Regions from separate parts of the Shewanella maritima genome, predicted to be linked through region 2. Evidence: predicted binding sites of a transcription regulator. Region 2 holds the regulator's gene; each other region holds the start of a gene.
The links. The regulator sigma-54, encoded in region 2, starts transcription at its own class of promoters, with help from an activator protein. The targets are predictions, from matches to a motif close to GTTGGCACGNNNNTNGNNT.
Positions count from the first base shown of each region.

Region 1: flgF (flagellar basal-body rod protein FlgF) is a predicted target of sigma-54. The motif match lies at 1,450-1,468, and genes of this name have one in related genera.
Region 3: glnA (glutamate--ammonia ligase) is a predicted target of sigma-54. The motif match lies at 3,792-3,810, and genes of this name have one in related genera.

Region 1 covers NZ_CP036200.1:673,316-679,799, forward strand. Annotated here, with positions in the region: gene flgG (flagellar basal-body rod protein FlgG) at 1-645, opposite strand, end outside; gene flgF (flagellar basal-body rod protein FlgF) at 658-1,401, opposite strand; gene flgE (flagellar hook protein FlgE) at 1,648-3,012, opposite strand; gene flgD (flagellar hook assembly protein FlgD) at 3,083-3,862, opposite strand; gene flgC (flagellar basal body rod protein FlgC) at 3,890-4,306, opposite strand; gene flgB (flagellar basal body rod protein FlgB) at 4,309-4,707, opposite strand; gene EXU30_RS02940 (CheR family methyltransferase) at 4,882-5,715, opposite strand; gene EXU30_RS02945 (chemotaxis protein CheV) at 5,766-6,484, opposite strand, start outside.
Region 2 covers NZ_CP036200.1:1,595,118-1,601,601, forward strand. Annotated here, with positions in the region: gene lptA (lipopolysaccharide transport periplasmic protein LptA) at 1-178, shown strand, start outside; gene lptB (LPS export ABC transporter ATP-binding protein) at 187-921, shown strand; gene EXU30_RS06915 (RNA polymerase factor sigma-54) at 1,067-2,557, shown strand; gene hpf (ribosome hibernation promoting factor) at 2,581-2,868, shown strand; gene ptsN (PTS IIA-like nitrogen regulatory protein PtsN) at 2,871-3,314, shown strand; gene rapZ (RNase adapter RapZ) at 3,311-4,171, shown strand; gene EXU30_RS06935 (HPr family phosphocarrier protein) at 4,200-4,469, shown strand; gene mgtE (magnesium transporter) at 4,577-5,938, shown strand; gene EXU30_RS20235 (hypothetical protein) at 6,358-6,484, shown strand, end outside.
Region 3 covers NZ_CP036200.1:2,905,644-2,912,127, forward strand. Annotated here, with positions in the region: gene glnL (nitrogen regulation protein NR(II)) at 1-681, opposite strand, end outside; gene EXU30_RS12480 (DUF4124 domain-containing protein) at 832-1,350, opposite strand; gene typA (translational GTPase TypA) at 1,567-3,384, opposite strand; gene glnA (glutamate--ammonia ligase) at 3,920-5,329, shown strand; gene EXU30_RS12495 (type II secretion system protein) at 5,529-5,711, shown strand; gene EXU30_RS12500 (hypothetical protein) at 5,729-6,049, shown strand; gene EXU30_RS12505 (DUF2959 domain-containing protein) at 6,163-6,484, opposite strand, start outside.

The sequences.
Region 1 (6,484 bases), 920 kb from region 2:
AATGGCACCTAAGCCGTTTTCAGATGGTGTACCTTGAATAGGTGCACCACTGGCACCAGTTTCTGTGTACAGGTTTTGACCAAACGGGTCTAAACCCGCAGGGTTAATGAAATCAGACATAGAAAGCTGGCCAACTACCTGACTTTCGGTTGCGCCAGCGGTCATCACAGACACTTCACCTTGCGACGATACCGTAATACTGGTGGCATCTTCAGGAATGGTGATTGCGGGTTGAACCACATACCCTGAACCTGGCGTCACGATTTGACCAGTATCATCCAAACTAAACTGACCGTTACGGGTATAAGCGGTATTGCCATCAGGTAGCTGCACTTCAAAAAAGCCAGAACCTTCAATCATTAGATCCAGCGCATTGTCAGTAGTAAGCATATTGCCCTGGGTAAACATTTTTTGAGTGGCAACAACTTTAGTACCTGCGCCCATATTCAAACCATTTGGCAACTTGGTGTTGTCAGCGCTAACGCCACCAGCTTGGTTTACAGTCTGATATAGCAGGTCTTCAAATACAGCGCGGCTTTTCTTAAAGCCTACAGTGCTAGCATTAGCGACATTGTTAGAAATAACAGAGATATCGGTTTGCTGAGCATCAAGGCCGGTTTTACTGATCCAGAGTGCTGGGTGCATAATTTGTTACTCCTAACTCATTCTTAATAATGATGATGACGCGCGGTCTAGCTCTTCCGCATTTTTCATCATCTTGACTTGCATTTCGTACTGACGCTGAATGTTGATCATCTCAACCATCTCGTGAACAGCATTAACATTGCTACCCTCAACTGCGCCATTTTCAACACGCACTGTTGGGTCTGTTGCTGCAACTTCACCGGAAGCTAAACGGAACAAGCCATCATCACCGCGCATCATTTGATCGTTGCCTGGGTTAACGAATTTAATCCGGCCAACCTCTTCAATCACTTCAGCTGTAGCACCTTGTGGGCGTACAGAAATAATGCCTTCACCGGAAATATGAACCTTTTCAATCGGCAGTGGCAATACGATAGGACCGGCCTCTCCCATCACCGCTCGATCTGAGCTGTTAACAAGCAAACCTGTGCTATCAAACTTTAAACTGCCCGCGCGGGTATAAGCTTCGCTGCCATCTTGCGCTTGCACCGCCATCCAACCATCACCGTTAATGGCAATATCTAAATCACGACCTGTGGTGCGAATAGGGCCTTCTCTGAAGTTTGCGCCAGGGCTTTCAGCCATAGAAAACACGCGGGTAGGCATACCTTCGCCAAAGGCTTGCATGGCGCGAGCCTGATTCATGTCTGCTTTAAAGCCATCGGTATTGGCGTTGGCAAGGTTATTGGCACGCACTGCAAGTGCGTTCATACCTTGTTTTGCCCCTGTCATGGCGACATAAAGAAATTTGTCCATAACCGCTCCGTCAAACTTTTTGCTTTAGTTGCTTTAATGCAAAGATATCTGCAACTGCCGTGCCAAAAACAAAGTTATGTTTAACGACCGAAATAAGACATTGATATAGTTTGATTTAATTTAAAATTAGCGGTAACTAGACGAGTGAGGAGTAGTCAAAAACTTAGCGAGAAGCGGGAATGAAAAATGACATCAAAAATAAGGAAAAGTGTTGCCGCAAGGAAGCGGCAACACGATAGATAGAAGTTAGCGGATCTGCAACACTGTTTGGTTAAGGGTGTTGTTCACTTCTAGGGTACGCGAGTTAGCCTGGAAGTTACGCTGTGCAGAAATTAAGTCAACCAACTCAGTGGTTAAGTCAACGTTCGACTGCTCTAGCGCTGATGAACGAATGCTACCAAATGTGCCGCTGTTTGCTTCACCAGCAAGCGCTGGGCCTGAGTCTAGGCTGGCTTTCCACGAAGTGTTACCCACCTGAGTTAAGCCTTGCTCGTTAGCAAAACGTACCAATGCAACACGTGCAAGCGGTACACTAGAACCGTTACTGTAGCTGGCATTAACCAGACCATCACTACCAATGTTTACATTCGTCAAACGGCCAACCGTGGTGCCGTCTTGAGTTAACTCTGTTACCTCAAATGGCGATGCATACTGAGTTGGGTTGTTATAGTTAATCGTAATTGTTTGTGAACCATCAGCGCCAGGACCCAATACATCAGCACCGTTTACACCTAACACTTCAGTTGTGAGTACTGCAGGGTCTGTACCAGTAAATGCACCTACATCGTTAAACTTAACAACACTACCAGACCAACCACCAGTTGTTTGCGCAGTACCCGTTGAATCAGGGTTACCGTCACCGGTTGTATCTTGTGGGTAAGTACCTGCTGTACCACCAGTCATATTTACCGGCTTACCATCTACTGCGTAGTATGCAACCCAGTTACTCTCACCTGTATGCGAGCCGCCTTGAGGCTTGACAAAGTAAGTGGTCATAATGTGAGCTTCACCTAGCGAATCATAAACGGTCACTGAGGTAGAGCTATTAAAGGTGTCTGAGTCATTTGGATCGAACGCTGCAGGGTCTAACTCACTCTCACCTACGTTAAGGTTCATCTGCAGACCCACGTTAGAGGTCATTACAGGACTACCTGCAGTATCAGGGATTTTAATCGGTTGAGTAGTGGTTAAGCTCACCGAAGTCGAATTACCGTCTTCATCTACTGGGAAGCCTTGCAAGAAGTTACCCGCTGAGTCGACCATATAGTTGTTAGTATCAACTTTAAATGCACCGGCACGAGTAAATGCATGGTCCTGGGTTCCAATTTCAGATGACGTCACAAAGAAGCCGCCACCGCTAATCGCCATATCTAACGAGTTATTAGTGAACTGTAAGCTTCCTTGATGAAATTGCTGCGCCACTTGCGTTGTTGTCGCACCACCACCAACTGCTGTTTTACTGTTGGAGAAAATAGAATTGGCGTACACGTCAGCAAACTCTGCACGAGATTCTTTAAAACCAATCGTGTTAGCGTTCGCAATGTTGTTCGCGGTAGTATTCAAGTCTTTTTGTGCTGCTGCAATACCACTCAATGCAATATTAAATGACATAATAAACCCCTGTTATTCCTTCGTTTAGCTAGCTTTCTGACTAGCAAATCAATGCTTAAAAAGTTATGTATTAGCTTTCAGATACCGCTAGCACATCAGACAATTTAATGCCGCCTATACCACGTAAATTCAAAATTGCACCTGTTGACGCTGTACCCAATGACACGCTGGTCACGTGAGCATAAGTCGATACAGGCAGCTCTTCTGAAGTACCATCTACATTACCAGTGGCCTTGAGCGAGTATTGTCCCTCAGGTACTGGTTCCCCATTTTTATCTAAACCGTCCCATGACACGTCGATGTTACCGCCGGCGCTGCCATCTACTTCAAATGTCGCTACTGTCTGACCAGACTCATCCTCAACTCGAACCGTGATAGTGTCGACTGCGGAAGGCGTCGTGATCACCCCTTTCACTTCAGGGCTTTCTGCCGACAAATGACCTGTATCAGAAGGCACAAGTACTTTACGGCCAACAAGGCCAGAGGCTTGAAGCGCCTGACTTGAGCTCATTACTGTATTTAAGTTAATAATCTCTTCATTAAGGTTTGCGATACCATCTACCGTTGAAAACGACGCCATCTGCGCAATCATTTGGTCATTGTCAACTGGCTTGAATGGGTCTTGCATTGACAACTGCTGACTGAGCAGAGCAAAGAAGTCTTCTTGCTTAAGCATCTGGTCATTGTTGTTTTCTGGTACCACTTCTTCTTGCAAGCGCAAACCATCTAAATATGAGTTACCCGTAACCACAGTTTCTTTTTGAACAGAGGCACTCGTAACCGCAGAGGTGTTTGAAGTCGTACCCGCTGCTTGCGGCACTGATTGGCTGTAAGGATTAATAATGCTCACGACTTAATCTCCACTAAAGACTTAAAATTACTTACCCATGCGAAGCGTTTGCTGCAACATATTCTTAGTTGCATCCGCCACCTGGACATTCATTTGATACGAGCGCGACGCAGAAATCATATCTGCCATTTCTTCCATCACATTCACGTTTGGCTTGTAAATGAAACCATCGTTGTCAGCCATAGGATGATCAGGAGCAAATTCTTTAAGTAGCGGCTTGTCGCTCTCAACGATACCCGCAACTTTCACGCTGTGATTGCCAGTTTGTTGACCCTGTGCCTTTTTCATTTCGGCCTCAAAAACTGGGTGGCGAGCGCGATAAGTTTGGTCAATACTGCTTGATACAGAATCGGCATTAGCGATATTACTGGCAGTAGTATTGAGTCTTACTGACTGAGCAGACATGCCTGAACCAGATACATTAAAGATATTAAATAAGCTCATAATTATTGCCCCGTTAATGCCTTACGCATGCCTTTAAACTTGCCATCTAGAAAACCAAGTGACATCTGATACTCGAGTGAATTTTGCATAAAGGCTGATTGCTCTTGTTGCATATCAACTGTATTGCCGTCTCCGGTATCGGGTTGATTTGGTACCCGGTACTGCACGTGTTGACGACTTAATGCGGCAAGATCAAAGTGTTTTTCTGACGTTTGCGACATTGATAGCCCCTTCTGGCGAGAAGTTGCCGCTTTCATTGCCGCCTCAAAGTTAACGTCTTGCGCTTTATAGTGAGGAGTATCGGCATTAGCGATATTGCTAGAAAGTACCTCAGCACGCTGGGCACGAATACCGAGCGAGTGTTGGTGTACTCCTAATGCTTTATCAAAATTAATCGCCATAAAATTGCCTCCTTTAACGCTTATTGGAATAAAAGCAAAGGCTGTGCCAACAATTTTAAAGACTATAAAGTAATACGATGGCGGGAGGTTAATTGGCGTGCAATAAAAACGCCACGAACAAACGTACGTGGCGTGTCACAAGAAAAAAATATATTAAGCTATTGAATTATAAAATTAAGATTTCTTTTGGTAATAAATCCCTGGATTACAACGCACCATGTCAAATTCGTCAGTCAATCCAGCAATTGACTCAGAAGCCCCTAAAAACAGAATCCCTTTTGGGTTCAAAGCGGCAGCAAATTGCCGCAGTATTTTAGCTTTTGCTTCAGGAGCGAAGTAAATCAATACGTTACGACAAAAAATAATGTCGTATTTACCCAACAAACTATAGCTTTCAAGAAGATTATGAGCGCGGAAATTGACTAGGCGCTTCACATTAGCTTTAACCTTCATATTGCCCGATGGCAAAGCATCAAAAAACTGACGCTTGCGCTCTTCAGACAAGCCACGAGCTAATGCTAAGCTGTCATACTCAGCCTCTTTACACCGCTCTAGCATTGATGGTGACAAGTCAGTCGCTTGAATTGACGCCCCGCCCGATAATGCACCAGGCTTACGTTGCTGATACTCCAGCACAGTCATAGCTAACGAATATGGCTCTTGGCCTGAAGAGCAAGCCGCAGACCAAATTTTCAACGGTCTGCCTAACTTGCCGTAATTCGGCAGTAAAGTATTTTGTAGCAACTCAAATGGGTATCGGTCACGAAACCACAAGGTTTCATTGGTGGTCATAGCATCAATCACCTCGGCGCGCATTTGCCGCTCGGTAGGTTTCATTGAACGTTTAACCACTTCAGATAAAGACGGCAAGTTATACTTACCCATTAACGGCGCTAGTCGACTTCGCACCAAATATTGCTTGTTCTCACCGAGCACAATTCCGCTGTGCTGCTCTAAGAAAAGCCTAAATTGATTATACTCTGATTCAGCAAGTGATTTATTAGTCACATTTACTTCCTAAATTAAGAGCTATCCCTGCCCATGTTCAAACTAATAACTTATACACTCAGGTGCTTGTTAACGGCTTCGGCGAGCTCGTCAGGGTTAAACTTAGCAATAAAGTCGTTAGCGCCAACTTTTTCAACCATAGCCTGATTGAATACGCCACTTAATGAAGTGTGTAGTACCACTTTAATGTTCTTCAGTTTAGGGTCATCACGGATTTCTGCCGTTAATGTATACCCGTCCATCTCTGGCATTTCGATGTCTGAGATGATAAGCGGGATCTCTTCAGACACATCCGTCATCTCCTCAGCAACTGCTTTAAGCTTATCTAACGCTTCTTTACCGTCTTTTGCAGTATCAATCTGTAAGTTCAATGACTCAAGCGAGCGAATAATCTGCTTACGTGCGACAGCAGAGTCATCAATTACCATAATGTGGTAGTTCTGCTCACGGTCTATAGTCAGTGTTTCGTCAACTTCTTCACTAATAGCAGTTTTTACTGGTGAGATTTCATCTAAGATTTTCTCTACATCTAAAATCTCGACGAGCTCATTTTCAATTTCTGTCACTGCAGTTAAGTATGAGTAACGACCCGCACCTTGTGGCGGCGGCATAATCGCTTCCCAGTTCATATTAATAATGCGCTCGACTGAACTCACTAGGAAGCCTTGAACACTGCGGTTATATTCAGAAATGATAATAAAGCAGTTTTCAGTCGACTCTAACGGACGGCCACCTGTTGCCGCACTTAAGTCAATCACTGAAATGGTTG
Region 2 (6,484 bases):
CTACAACATTGATAAGCAAGAACTCATAGCCCAAAGTAAGGGCGATGAGCGAGTGATTACCATTATCCAGCCAGAGAACTTCCAAGATCCGTCAGAGCAAGCACCTGTCGAGCAGCAGCCTGAGCCGCAAAGGCGAATAGAACAACAGCAAGAGCCATCAACACAAGGTAATCAGTAGGCTAAGTAATGACAGAGCAAATCACCTTAACGGCTGAAAACCTGGCTAAAAGCTATAAGAACCGCCAAGTAGTGAAAGACGTAAGCTTATCGGTTTCCACTGGGCAAATTGTTGGTCTACTGGGCCCAAATGGTGCAGGTAAAACCACCACCTTTTACATGGTTGTTGGACTTGTAAAAAGTGACCACGGGCGCATTTTAATTGATGCAGATGATTTAACTTCTGATCCAATGCATCTGCGTGCGCGCAAAGGCATTGGTTACTTACCCCAAGAAGCAAGCATCTTCCGTAAACTAACTGTACACGACAACATCATGGCAGTTTTACAAACACGTAAAGAGCTAACTAAAGAGCAACGTGTTGAAGAACTTGAACATTTACTCGAAGAATTCCATATCACTCACATTCGCGATAGCCAAGGTATGGCATTATCAGGCGGTGAACGTCGCCGAGTAGAAATTGCCCGAGCACTGGCTGCAAACCCGAAATTTATCTTGCTCGATGAACCATTTGCGGGTGTTGACCCAATTTCGGTAATCGACATCAAGAAAATTATTCAGCAACTCAAATCTCGTGGTCTAGGGGTGCTGATCACTGACCATAATGTGCGTGAAACCCTCGATGTTTGTGAGCATGCTTATATCGTGAGCCAGGGTAACTTAATTGCCGAGGGGACACCAGATGAGATCTTGAGCGATCAGCAAGTTCGTGCAGTATACTTAGGTGAACAATTCAAGCTATAGTTATTGATGATTTGGTTTCGCTCGCTCAACTACATGGGCGGCGACAGCATTAGCTTCGACTGAGTACCAATCCAGTCTCTCCTAAGGAAACCAATTACAAGCATTAATGTGTGTCTCTTATACGATACCTAGGGATAAGTGGTAAATGAAAGCGTCACTACAGCTCAAAATGGGTCAACACCTGACTATGACCCCACAACTGCAACAGGCAATTCGCCTACTGCAGCTGTCTTCATTGGAGCTACAACAAGAAATACAACAAGCATTAGACTCTAACCCACTGCTTGAAGTAGAAGAATTTTACGACGGTAAAGACGCCTCAAAAGACAAACAAGATCAAGCTGATACCGATTTTAGTGAAGCAAGCCAAAAGTCTGCTGAAACAGATACTTCCAACGTTGATCTCGCAGACTCGCTCAATAAAGAATCTATGCCTGACGAGCTGCCAATGGACACCACCTGGGATGAAGTCTATACAGCCTCACCAGTTGCCAGCACTGGCGCAACCAGCTCTGGCTCACGCGACGATGATATGCCATTTCAAGGCGAGACCACAGAAGGTCTATACGAGCATTTGGAATGGCAAAAAAACCTCACTCCTTTTTCTGATACCGATTTAGCCATCGCCACAGCCATTATCGATGCCATTGACGATACAGGCTATTTAACCCAAAGCACCGAAGATATCCTTAGCGCTATGGGCGATGAAGAGGTTGAGCTAGAGGAGGTTGAAGCAGTACTTAAACGTATTCAGCATTTTGACCCCATTGGCGTTGCTGCGCGCGATCTAAGTGAGTGCCTGCTTATACAGTTAGCGCAATTTCCTAATGACACGCCTCATATTGACAATGCGCGTATGTTGATTGCCAACTATCTCGACCTGATTGCTGGCCGTGACTTTCGTTTACTTATGCGTAAAACCAAGCTTAAAGAAGATGAACTTAGGGAAGCAATTCACCTGATCCAATCATTGAATCCAAAGCCTGGAGCGGCAATCACACCTAGTGATGATGAATATGTCATACCTGATGTTTCAGTATTAAAGAAAAATGGCCGCTGGGTCGTGGAGCTTAACCCTGACAACATGCCAAAAATTGGTGTCAATCAGCATTACGCTTCTATGGCTCGTAGCACCAAGAGCCAGGCTGACAGCCAGTTTATTCGCGGTCATTTGCAAGAGGCTAAGTGGTTCATTAAGAGTCTAGAAAGCCGTAATGACACCCTGTTAAAAGTGGCCAACTGTATCGTACAGTTCCAACAAGGCTTCTTTGAATATGGTGAAGAAGCCATGAAACCAATGGTACTCAACGATATTGCTGAGGCCGTCGAGATGCATGAATCCACTATTTCCAGGGTTACCACACAAAAGTACATGCATACGCCACGCGGTCTATTTGAACTCAAATACTTTTTCTCAAGCCATGTCAGCACAGATGACGGCGGCGAATGCTCATCTACAGCTATTCGCGCCTTTATCAAAAAGCTGGTCGCCGCTGAAAATCAGAAAAAGCCATTAAGCGATAGCAAAATGGCACAACTGTTAGCGGAGCAAGGGATTAATGTTGCTCGTCGTACGATAGCGAAATACCGTGAAGCAATGCTTATCCCGCCCTCAAACCAACGTAAGAGCTTATAAGCTCAATCAAAGGAGGACGATATATGCAAATAAACCTAACGGGGCACCACATTGAATTAACTGACTCACTTAGAGAGTATGTTGACAGTAAATTTGCCAAACTAGAGCGTCATTTTGAGCAAATCAACAATGTGCACGTTATCCTAAATGTCGACAAACAAGTACAAAAGGCTGAGGCTAAAGTCAGCCTTAGTGGAGGAGAAGTCTTCGCCACTTCTGAACACAGCGACATGTATGCTGCAATCGACTCTTTGATCAGCAAACTTGACCGCCAGGTAATCAAACATAAAGAGAAGCTAACCAAGCATTAATGATGGAAATTCGTACCATCCTGCAGCCGGAGTGCACTGCCTGTGCCACTCCGGGCAGTAAAAAAAAGGTATTGCAACTCATCAGCGAAATCGCAGCAGAGCAATACTCAGACCTTTCAGCACAAGAAATTTTCGAAAGTCTTGTCGCTCGAGAAAAAAAAGGTAGTACAGGTATAGGTAATGGCATCGCAATTCCCCACGGCCGTTTAGACAGTATCGAACAGCCTATCGCCGTATTTATCAAGTGCGATGAGGCGATTGACTTCGATGCCATCGATGATAAACCTGTCGATTTACTATTTGCGCTTATTGTACCGTCAGACCAATGTCAGCAACATTTGGCAACGCTGGCTTGTATTGCAGAAAAGCTTAATGACAAGCAAACACTCAAACAGTTACGTAAATCAACAGATAAAACTCAACTCTATCAGGTGATCGCTCAATGAAACTGGTTATCGTCTCAGGTCGTTCTGGCTCAGGAAAGTCCGTTGCACTTAGGGTGCTAGAAGACTTAGGTTACTACTGTGTCGACAATCTGCCGATCCCATTGATCAATACATTGCTTGAGCAGCTTAAAGGCTCACATGAGCTTATTGCGATTAGCGTTGATGTGCGCAACATAAAGGAGCAAGGAAAAGTACTGCAGGCTCAGCTACAACTATTACCAGCCGATATCAGTATCACTAGCTTCTTTTTGAGCTCGAACGACAAAGTGCTACTCAAACGTTATAGCGAAACGCGCCGTTTACATCCATTGTCTAAGCAACACCTGTCTTTGCAAGACGCCATAATTCAAGAAGGTAAATTACTCGAGCCTATTTCGAATATAACTGACCACTTTATTGATACCTCCGAGTTCAACATCTATGAGCTCAGTGACAAGGTTAGAGAAATTTTGCTTGGCAGTGTCGACCGTGAACTGGTGATCAATATCAACTCGTTTGGCTTTAAATATGGTATGCCTAAAGAAGCAGACTTTATGTTTGATGTGCGCTTTCTACCTAACCCTCACTGGGAGCCTGAGCTAAGACCACTAACAGGCCTAGACAAAGGGGTACAAAATTTCCTTAATCAGCAACCTCAGGTAGGTAAGTTTGTTCTGCAAATCGACAATTTTTTCGAAACCTGGATGCCGCAACTTGAGCGTAACAACCGCAGCTATGTCACCATCGCGATAGGTTGTACTGGTGGTCAACACCGCTCAGTGTTTATTGCTGAACAAGTAGCAAAACGCCTTAGCACGCACATCAAACACAAAATACTTGTGAGTCACCGCGAGCTAAGCACGCCAGCACAAAGCTAGCCTATACTTATAAAAAGTGCACAACCCTATGCTGCAACGACAAATAACCATATCTAACAAGCTCGGGCTGCACGCTCGCGCAGCAACTAAACTAGCAACCCTAGCTGCGAAATTCGACGCCGAAATAACGCTTATCCATGGCGACAAGCAAGCAAGCGCAGCCAGCGTATTAGGGCTATTAATGTTGGAAAGCGGTGTAGGAAAAACCATTACCCTCACAGCTAGCGGTAATGATGCTCAGGCTGCACTCGATGCAGTAAGCGCACTGATTGATGCTAAGTTCGAGGAAAACAGTTAACCCTCTGTGATACAAGCGAATTTTTAACATCAATATCATAAAAATGAATTAGTGGTACTCGACTTGATAAGCTACCATTAGCAAAATTTTTTGGGGAGAGTCTACCAATGGGTGTCGAAGTTTTAGATACAGAGCTAACAGAGCAAAGACTCAATCAACTCACCCAGGCCCTAGGAAGCGGCATGTTTGTCCACGTGCGCAACATGCTGCACGACATGGCACCTTCAGACGTTGCCCTCATTCTTGAGTCTTCCCCACCTCGCAGCCGTCAAGTACTATGGCAATTGATTGACCAGGAACAAGCTGGAGAAATCTTAGAAGAGCTTGGTGAAGACCTAAAAGACGCCCTCATTAGTAATATGACGCCGGAGCGGTTAGCGCAAGCAACCGCCGGCATGGATACCGACGACCTCGCCTACATTCTGCGCTCATTGCCTGATACCGTTTATCATCAGGTGTTGCAATCAATGACCAGTCAAGACAGGCACAGAGTTGAACAAGCATTGAGTTACCCAGATGATACTGCGGGTAGTTTAATGAATACCGATACAGTTACCCTTCGCCCTGACGTTAACATTGATGTTGTACTTAGATACCTGCGCCAACGAGGGCATCTACCTGATGCCACAGACATGCTGTACGTAGTCGACAGGCGCGACCAAGTACTAGGCGGTGTAAGACTATCTGATTTATTAACCTGTAACCCTAGTATGTCGGTGCGCGATGTCATGGATATTGAGTTAGAGAGCATTCCTGTCGACATGCCCGCTAATGAAGTTGCGCAACTGTTCGAGCGCCATGACTGGATGTCTGCCCCCATTGTTGATAGCGATGCCAAACTGCTTGGGCGTATCACCATTGATGATGTGGTTGATGTTATTCGTGAAAATGCAGAGCATGACATGATGGGTATGGCAGGTATGGACGACGCTGAAGATACCTTCGGTCCAGTCGTTAAAAGCACCTTTAAACGCTCATTATGGTTAACCATCAACTTATTTGCCGCCTTACTTGCAGCCTCGGTCAGCAACATGTTCGAAAACACCCTTGAGCAATTCGCTACCATTGCAATCTTAATGACTATTGTGCCGAGTATGGGCGGTGTTGCGGGTAACCAAACTTTAGCGCTGGTGATCCGCGGTATTGCCCTTGGACATATTGGTCAAAGTAACTCGCGCTGGCTTATTGGCAAAGAGCTAGCCATTGGCTGCTTAAATGGGGTTATGTGGGCAGTATTAGTATTTGCGGCTGTATGGCTTTGGAAAGGCGAGATAGCATTAGCTGGGCTCATCGGCGGTGCTATGCTGATCAATATGACAGTTGCAGGCTTAGCCGGTGCAGGCATTCCACTTATTCTAAAAAAATTCAATATTGATCCAGCGTTGGCTGGCGGCATGGTATTAACCACTGTCACTGATGTCATCGGCTTGTTCGCGTTTCTAGGCTTAGCTACAGCCTTCTTAATGTAGCACCTCACTCTATCTAAATATGCTTAGGCTGCTTGCGGCAAACCGTCAGCTCAGCCAGCCCTTCAAAGTCCAACATTGGTGCATTTGCACTAATTTTGGGCTTTTTGGTTTTCCCCCTAAAAACACACAAAGTATAACCAACTGATTTTATTGAATTTAAAAATACTTCTGAGTTGGCACAAAGCTTCCTTATAGTCACACATACCCCTAAAGAGGTATTCACCTAAATTAACCTTAACTAGGGCAAATTAGGATGAGAAGACATTGTTAAGAAAAAACAGGGAGAACAAAGCGCTAGCAAGGATAGCTTTAAAGCGCTAACTGTTGAGTCTAGGTGCAAATGCTAAATACGAAATGCTGATTGTTTCATGTTGACGCAAAGCGGCACCTTGTAGTCATTAAGATATATGGAGTTCACTATGATGCGAGTACACAACTTAAATAGTACAAAATGGCTGTTACCTATGTCTGACTTGTTGATGAAAGTTCGACGATTTTACCAGCAGGAGCAATATTTTTATCGTCATTTAGGTATTAGCACCTGGC
Region 3 (6,484 bases), 1.3 Mb from region 2:
GTCGGGAATCGACGGGTCATAGTCGCGGCTCAAGGTGACATTATTTGGTAGGGTAAACTCAACCAGTGCCATCACCTTTTGGATCACTTCATGAATATTGTGTTGAGTATGCTCTGTTGGGCGCTGAGGGCCGAGTAAGCGGTCAACCAGGCTGCGCATACGGTCAGCTTGCTCAATAATCAAGCTGGTAAATTCTTTTAAGTCAGGAGACTTTAGCTCTCGTGAAAGTAATTGCGCTGCGCCGCGAAGGCCTCCCAATGGGTTCTTGATTTCATGGGCCAGGTTACGCACTAAAAACTGTGCTGCTTGTTGCTGGGCATCTTGGTTAAGCTGCTGATGAATGCGTCGTTGCTGATCGACTTGGCGCAATTCAAGCAAGCTTAAATGACGCTCGTCCTCTAATGGGATTAAGGTTAAATCTATGGTGTGATGCTGGCCATCAAGGGTAATAAGTGGCGCGGTATTAACGGTAAGCCCCTGGCTGGAGTCTACTGCATCAATCAATATTTGGCTTTCTACGCCCATCAGCTGATAGTGCTCAGGGAGCGATAACTCCAGTAACTTATGCTGGCTGATCCCTAACAGCTGCTCAGCCGCAGCATTGGCATAGCAAGGCTTTAAGTCCTTATCAATGACCAAGACGGCGGTAACTAGGTGATTGAGTAGATTTTGGCTGTCCATTCATCGTCCATTTATTGGGTTGCACCACTATGGTGCACCAACTTGGTGCGTCGCGCAACTGACTTCACCGGACATGAATTTAAATCATTATCTGAGGTTTTCTGGCTTAACTATATGAAATTAAAGATTTAAAAAGAGATCTTTAATTTGTTAACCACGACCGATAACTGATGCCCGATGCAGAAAAACAGTTCTAGCTGGACTAGATGCAAGGACTTTGCCGTTTTGGGTCACGACATTCACCACAATGGTATGTGCGCCGCGATCAATATTGGTTAGGCGGAAAATGCTTGAGGTTTGCGGCTGCACTTTTAGCTGGCCATTGAGTGACAGAGTGAAAAATGCGCCTTTAGGTAATTTAGGCTCAATATTAGCGGTGACCGTAATATTACCGTTATTGTCACGAATCGTGGCTTCCTCGGCAGGGGAGGCGATAACGACTTTGTAGTTTGGCTGTGCACCTGGACTTGGTTTGGTGGAGCGGGTGATAGGTGTGGGCTGCACCACGGTAATATTGTTTTGGGTATTGTCGTTTAGCTGGACTTCGGTGGCATTTTCTCTCGGCTCGTCAGAATAGTGAACCTTGCCATTTTCATCTACCCATCGGTATACGGCGGCAACACTGCTAAGGCTAATTGTGATTAAGCTGATTAATAGTAGAAGTCGCATAGTCTGTCCTAAGTTGATGCTCTCAGGTCTATATTAGCGCTTTCTCGATTAAAAATCAGCCATTGCGGCCAATGCCTAGTGTTTAGCATTGAGCATGTTAAAAGTAAGCACAGTACCTCTAAGGGTTTCGAGTCTTGGAAGTTAAGTTAGTAAAAACTAAGCCAACAAAAAGCCCGCATAATGCGGGCTTAATAAGCGAATAATTAACTGGGTTAATTACTTTGGCTCGCGGCTAGCGCGTTTACGCTCGCTTTCAGTCAGTAGCTTCTTACGAACACGGATGTTCTCAGGTGTTACTTCTACTAGCTCGTCATCGTCGATGAACTCAAGCGCTTGCTCAAGCGTCATTTGGATGTGTGGAGTCAGTACCTGCGCTTCGTCAGTACCTGATGCACGCATGTTGGTTAGCTGCTTACCTTTCAAACAGTTAACTGTAAGGTCGTTAGCGCGAGCATGAATACCAATGACTTGGCCTTCATATACTTCTGCAGCGTGACCAATCATTAGGCGACCACGGTCTTGCAGACCAAATAGTGCGAATGTTAGTGCTTTACCGGTTGCATTCGAGATAAGCACACCGTTTTGACGTTGACCGATGTCACCGCCTTTTACTGGGCCATAGTGATCGAATGAGTGGTAGATAAGACCAGTACCAGACGTCGCTGTCATGAACTCAGTTTGGAAACCGATTAGACCACGGCTTGGAATGATAAAGTCGATACGCACGCGACCTTTACCATCAAGTTGTAGATCTTTCATATCACCTTTACGGATACCTAATTTTTCAATCACAGTACCTTGGTGATCTTCTTCTACGTCAACCGTTAGGGTTTCGTATGGCTCGCACATTTCACCGTCGATTTCTTTGGTGATAACTTCTGGGCGCGATACTGCTAGCTCGTAACCTTCACGGCGCATATTCTCAATCAAGATACCTAGGTGAAGCTCACCACGGCCTGATACGCGGAAACGGTCTGGTGAGTCAGTTTCTTCAACGCGTAGTGCTACGTTGTGAACCAGCTCTTGCTCTAGACGTTCAAGAATATTACGTGAAGTAACATACTTACCTTCTTTACCAGCAAACGGAGAAGTGTTTACTTGGAAGGTCATGGTGAGTGTTGGCTCATCTACAGATAGTGCAGGCAGTGCTTCAACCTGGTTAACACCACAAACAGTGTCTGAGATTTGTAGGTTACCTAGACCAGTAATTGCCACAATGTCACCCGCGTTAGCTTCAGCAACTTCGTGACGGTCTAGACCCATGTAACCAAGTACCTGACCGACTTTACCGTTACGAGTTTTGCCGTCAGCACCAACAACAGTTACCTGTTGGTTTACTTTAACGCTACCGCGCTTGATACGGCCTACACCGATAACACCTACATAAGAGTTATAGTCAAGCTGGGTGATCTGCATTTGGAACTCACCTTCAGCGTCAGCATCTGGTGAAGAAACTTTTTCTACGATTGACTGGAACAGTGGCGTCATGTCTTCGCTAGTCTCATCTGGATCTAAGCTTGCGAAACCGTTTAGTGCAGATGCGTAAACAATTGGGAAGTCTAACTGTTCGTCAGTTGCGCCTAAGTTGTCGAATAGGTCGAATACTTGGTCGATAACCCAGTCAGGACGTGCGCCTGGACGGTCAATCTTGTTGATAACAACGATTGGCTTTAGGCCTTGAGCGAATGCTTTTTTCGTTACAAAGCGCGTTTGCGGCATTGGACCGTCAACAGCGTCAACCAGCAGTAGTACTGAATCAACCATAGAAAGTACACGTTCAACCTCACCGCCAAAGTCGGCGTGGCCTGGAGTATCTACGATGTTAATGCGATAGTCGTTCCATTTGATGGCAGTATTCTTTGCCAGAATGGTGATACCACGCTCTTTTTCAAGATCGTTAGAATCCATTACACGTTCTTCGGCTTCGCCTCGGCTTTCAAGGGTGCCTGATTGAGCCAATAGCTTGTCTACCAAGGTCGTTTTGCCATGGTCAACGTGAGCAATAATGGCGATGTTACGTAAATTCTCTAACACGGATAAAACCTCTATACCATCAAATAAAAATTATGAGTTTAATGCAGCTTTAGGTCAGGTGACTCGCACGGTAAAAACCAAGCGAAAATCAGCTGTCACAAGTATAGCTGTCATAAAAAAGCGTGCCATTCTACTCTAGAGTGACTCCAGTAGATAGGATTATTTTTGAACACTCAATTTTTTACAAAAAATAAACCTTTTTTGGCAGGGACTTGGCAGATATTTGCGCATTTTACTCCATAACTGATGACAGTTTGGTGATGCGATTTTGATGACTGATTTAATAAGGTGCACACAAATGGACTTTTGCACCAAATGGGCGCATATTGATGCACTGGAATTGTGCAATGCGCTGCATTGTGGTGAGTTGTGTAAATTTAATGGTATATATTTCAGTATCTTATTATGTTGGCATGATACTCGCTTTAAAGTGTGCAAATTATGAAATCGATTCCAGATAAGTTGAAACAGTCAGCTTATCGCACTAAAAAGATTACATTTGGGGAATACCCTACACCCTACTGGAGGCTTGATAATGTCAGTTGAAGCAATACTAAAACAAATTGAAGAACTAGAAGTAAAGTTTGTAGATTTACGTTTTACCGACACTAAAGGTAAAGAGCAGCACGTTTCTGTTCCTTCACACCAAGTTGACGAAGACTTCTTCGAAAACGGTAAGATGTTTGATGGTTCATCTATTAATGGTTGGAAAGGTATTAACGAATCTGACATGGTGCTAATGCCTGACCCTTCTTCATTCCTTCTTGACCCTTTCACTGAAGAAGTCACTGGTCTTATCCGTTGTGACATTCTTGAGCCAAGCACTATGACTGGCTACGAGCGTGACCCACGTTCAATCGCTAAGAAAGCTGAAGAGTACCTAAAGTCTACGGGTATTGCTGACACTGTATTAATTGGTCCTGAGCCAGAGTTCTTCTTATTTGACGATGTTAAGTTTGGTACTGACATGTCAGGTACTTTCGTAAAAGTTGATGCGAAAGAAGCAGCTTGGAACTCATCTACTAGTTATGAAGATGGCAACACTGGTCACCGTCCTTTCGTTAAAGGTGGTTACTTCCCAGTTGCTCCAGTTGACTCTTCACAAGATTTACGTAGCGCAATGTGTTTGATCCTTGAAGAAATGGGTCAAGTTGTTGAAGCGCATCACCATGAAGTAGCTACTGGTGGTCAAAACGAAATCGCAACTCGTTTCAACACGCTTTCAAACAAGGCTGATGAAATCCAAATCCTTAAGTATGTAGTACATAACACTGCACACGCTTACGGTAAAACAGCAACCTTTATGCCTAAGCCAATCGTTGGCGACAACGGTAGCGGTATGCATGTTCACCAATCTCTAGCGAAAGACGGTGTTAACCTATTCTCTGGTGATAAGTACGCTGGCCTAAGTGAAACTGCACTTTACTACATCGGTGGTATCATCAAGCACGCTCGCGCACTAAACGCATTCACTAACCCAAGTACTAACTCGTACAAGCGTCTAGTTCCTCACTTCGAAGCGCCAGTAATGCTAGCTTACTCTGCGCGTAACCGTAGTGCTTCAATCCGTATCCCAGTGGTACCAAGCCCGAAAGCGCGCCGTATTGAAACTCGTTTCCCAGATCCAACTGCTAACCCATACTTAGCATTCTCTGCATTGCTAATGGCTGGTCTTGACGGTATCCAAAACAAGATCCACCCTGGTGATGCAATGGACAAAGACTTATATGACCTACCAGCAGAAGAAGCAGCTGAGATCCCACAAGTTGCAACTTCACTAGAGAACGCACTGGAAAGCCTAGAAGCTGACCACGAGTTCCTAATGAAAGGTGGCGTCTTCACTAAAGACTTCATCGAGTCTTACATTGAAATCAAGTCTGCTGAATGTGAGAAAGTATCTCGTACTACTCACCCAATGGAATTTGAACTTTACTACAGCCTATAAGCTGAGTTGAGACTTCCTATTAGCCCTGGCATTTGCCGGGGCTTTTTTCTGTCTGTCTGGATTTACACAGTGAAAGCGAGTTAAGTCTTTGCTGTATATTAACTTGTTTATCGCTGTGTTATGTTTTAGTTACTGTATTCTATGGAACTTACGTTTTCCAAGTTCTGTCTAGTTATTGTTGCCAAAATAAGGAGTCGTTATGGCATTTACTCGCACAAGCAAAACTGCAGCTGGCTTTACCTTAATTGAGCTAGTGGTGGTGATTATTGTGCTGGCTATTCTTGCTGTGGTAGCTGCGTCTAAGTTCATTAATTTGAGCTCTGATGCCAATAAGAGTGCCATTGAAGGTGTGCAGGGGCGATTAAAAGCGCAAAAGACCTAGTTCACTCAGGCTGCTTGGTGAGCTCTCAGTGTGATGAAACCGCGCCAGCGGCTGCAGGAAACGGCTTAGGTAACAGTATTTTGGTACAAGATAAACTGGTCACTCTTGCTTATGGCTACCCAAGACATACTGAAGCGGGTATTGCCCGGGCGATTAATATAGCTGATATAAGCGATGGCGGTGAGTTTAGAATTACTAGCTATACGCTGGCAAGCAGGCCAGGGCTGCGTATTCGCCCAAACGGTGATTATGGAACTAACGAGTGTGAGGTACGCTACTCGCAGCCTCAATCGGCAGGTGATACGCCGCTTATTGAGATTGATACCAGTCAGTGTTAAGACGCTAGCTAGCCGTTAATCAAACTGTTATGTAAACAAAAAACCGCAGCTTGCTGGCTGCGGTTTTGTTTTATCCCAATTGGGATAAATAAGTGATCAGGTTTGAATCAGGACTAACTTCCTTTACCTTCCATCGACTCGATAAACTTGTTTGATTCAGCAATCGATTTATTCATTTCTTTAATTAGGCTAGAAATGTCGGTCTGTAAGCTAGCAAATTCACCTTTAATTGCGCCAATCGCCTGGGCATTAAGGTTATGTTTTAAGTACAGCATATTGTCTTTCATGGCGGTTAAGATTGGCGGCATTTTTGATTCTGCGCGGCGCATACTTTTTACCAGCGAATTGTATGAGCGTTTGGTCTCATTAAGTTTATTGGTACTATTACGGCGCAAACTGGCTTTGCTGATCTCTTGAATTTCAGTTTCCCATTCA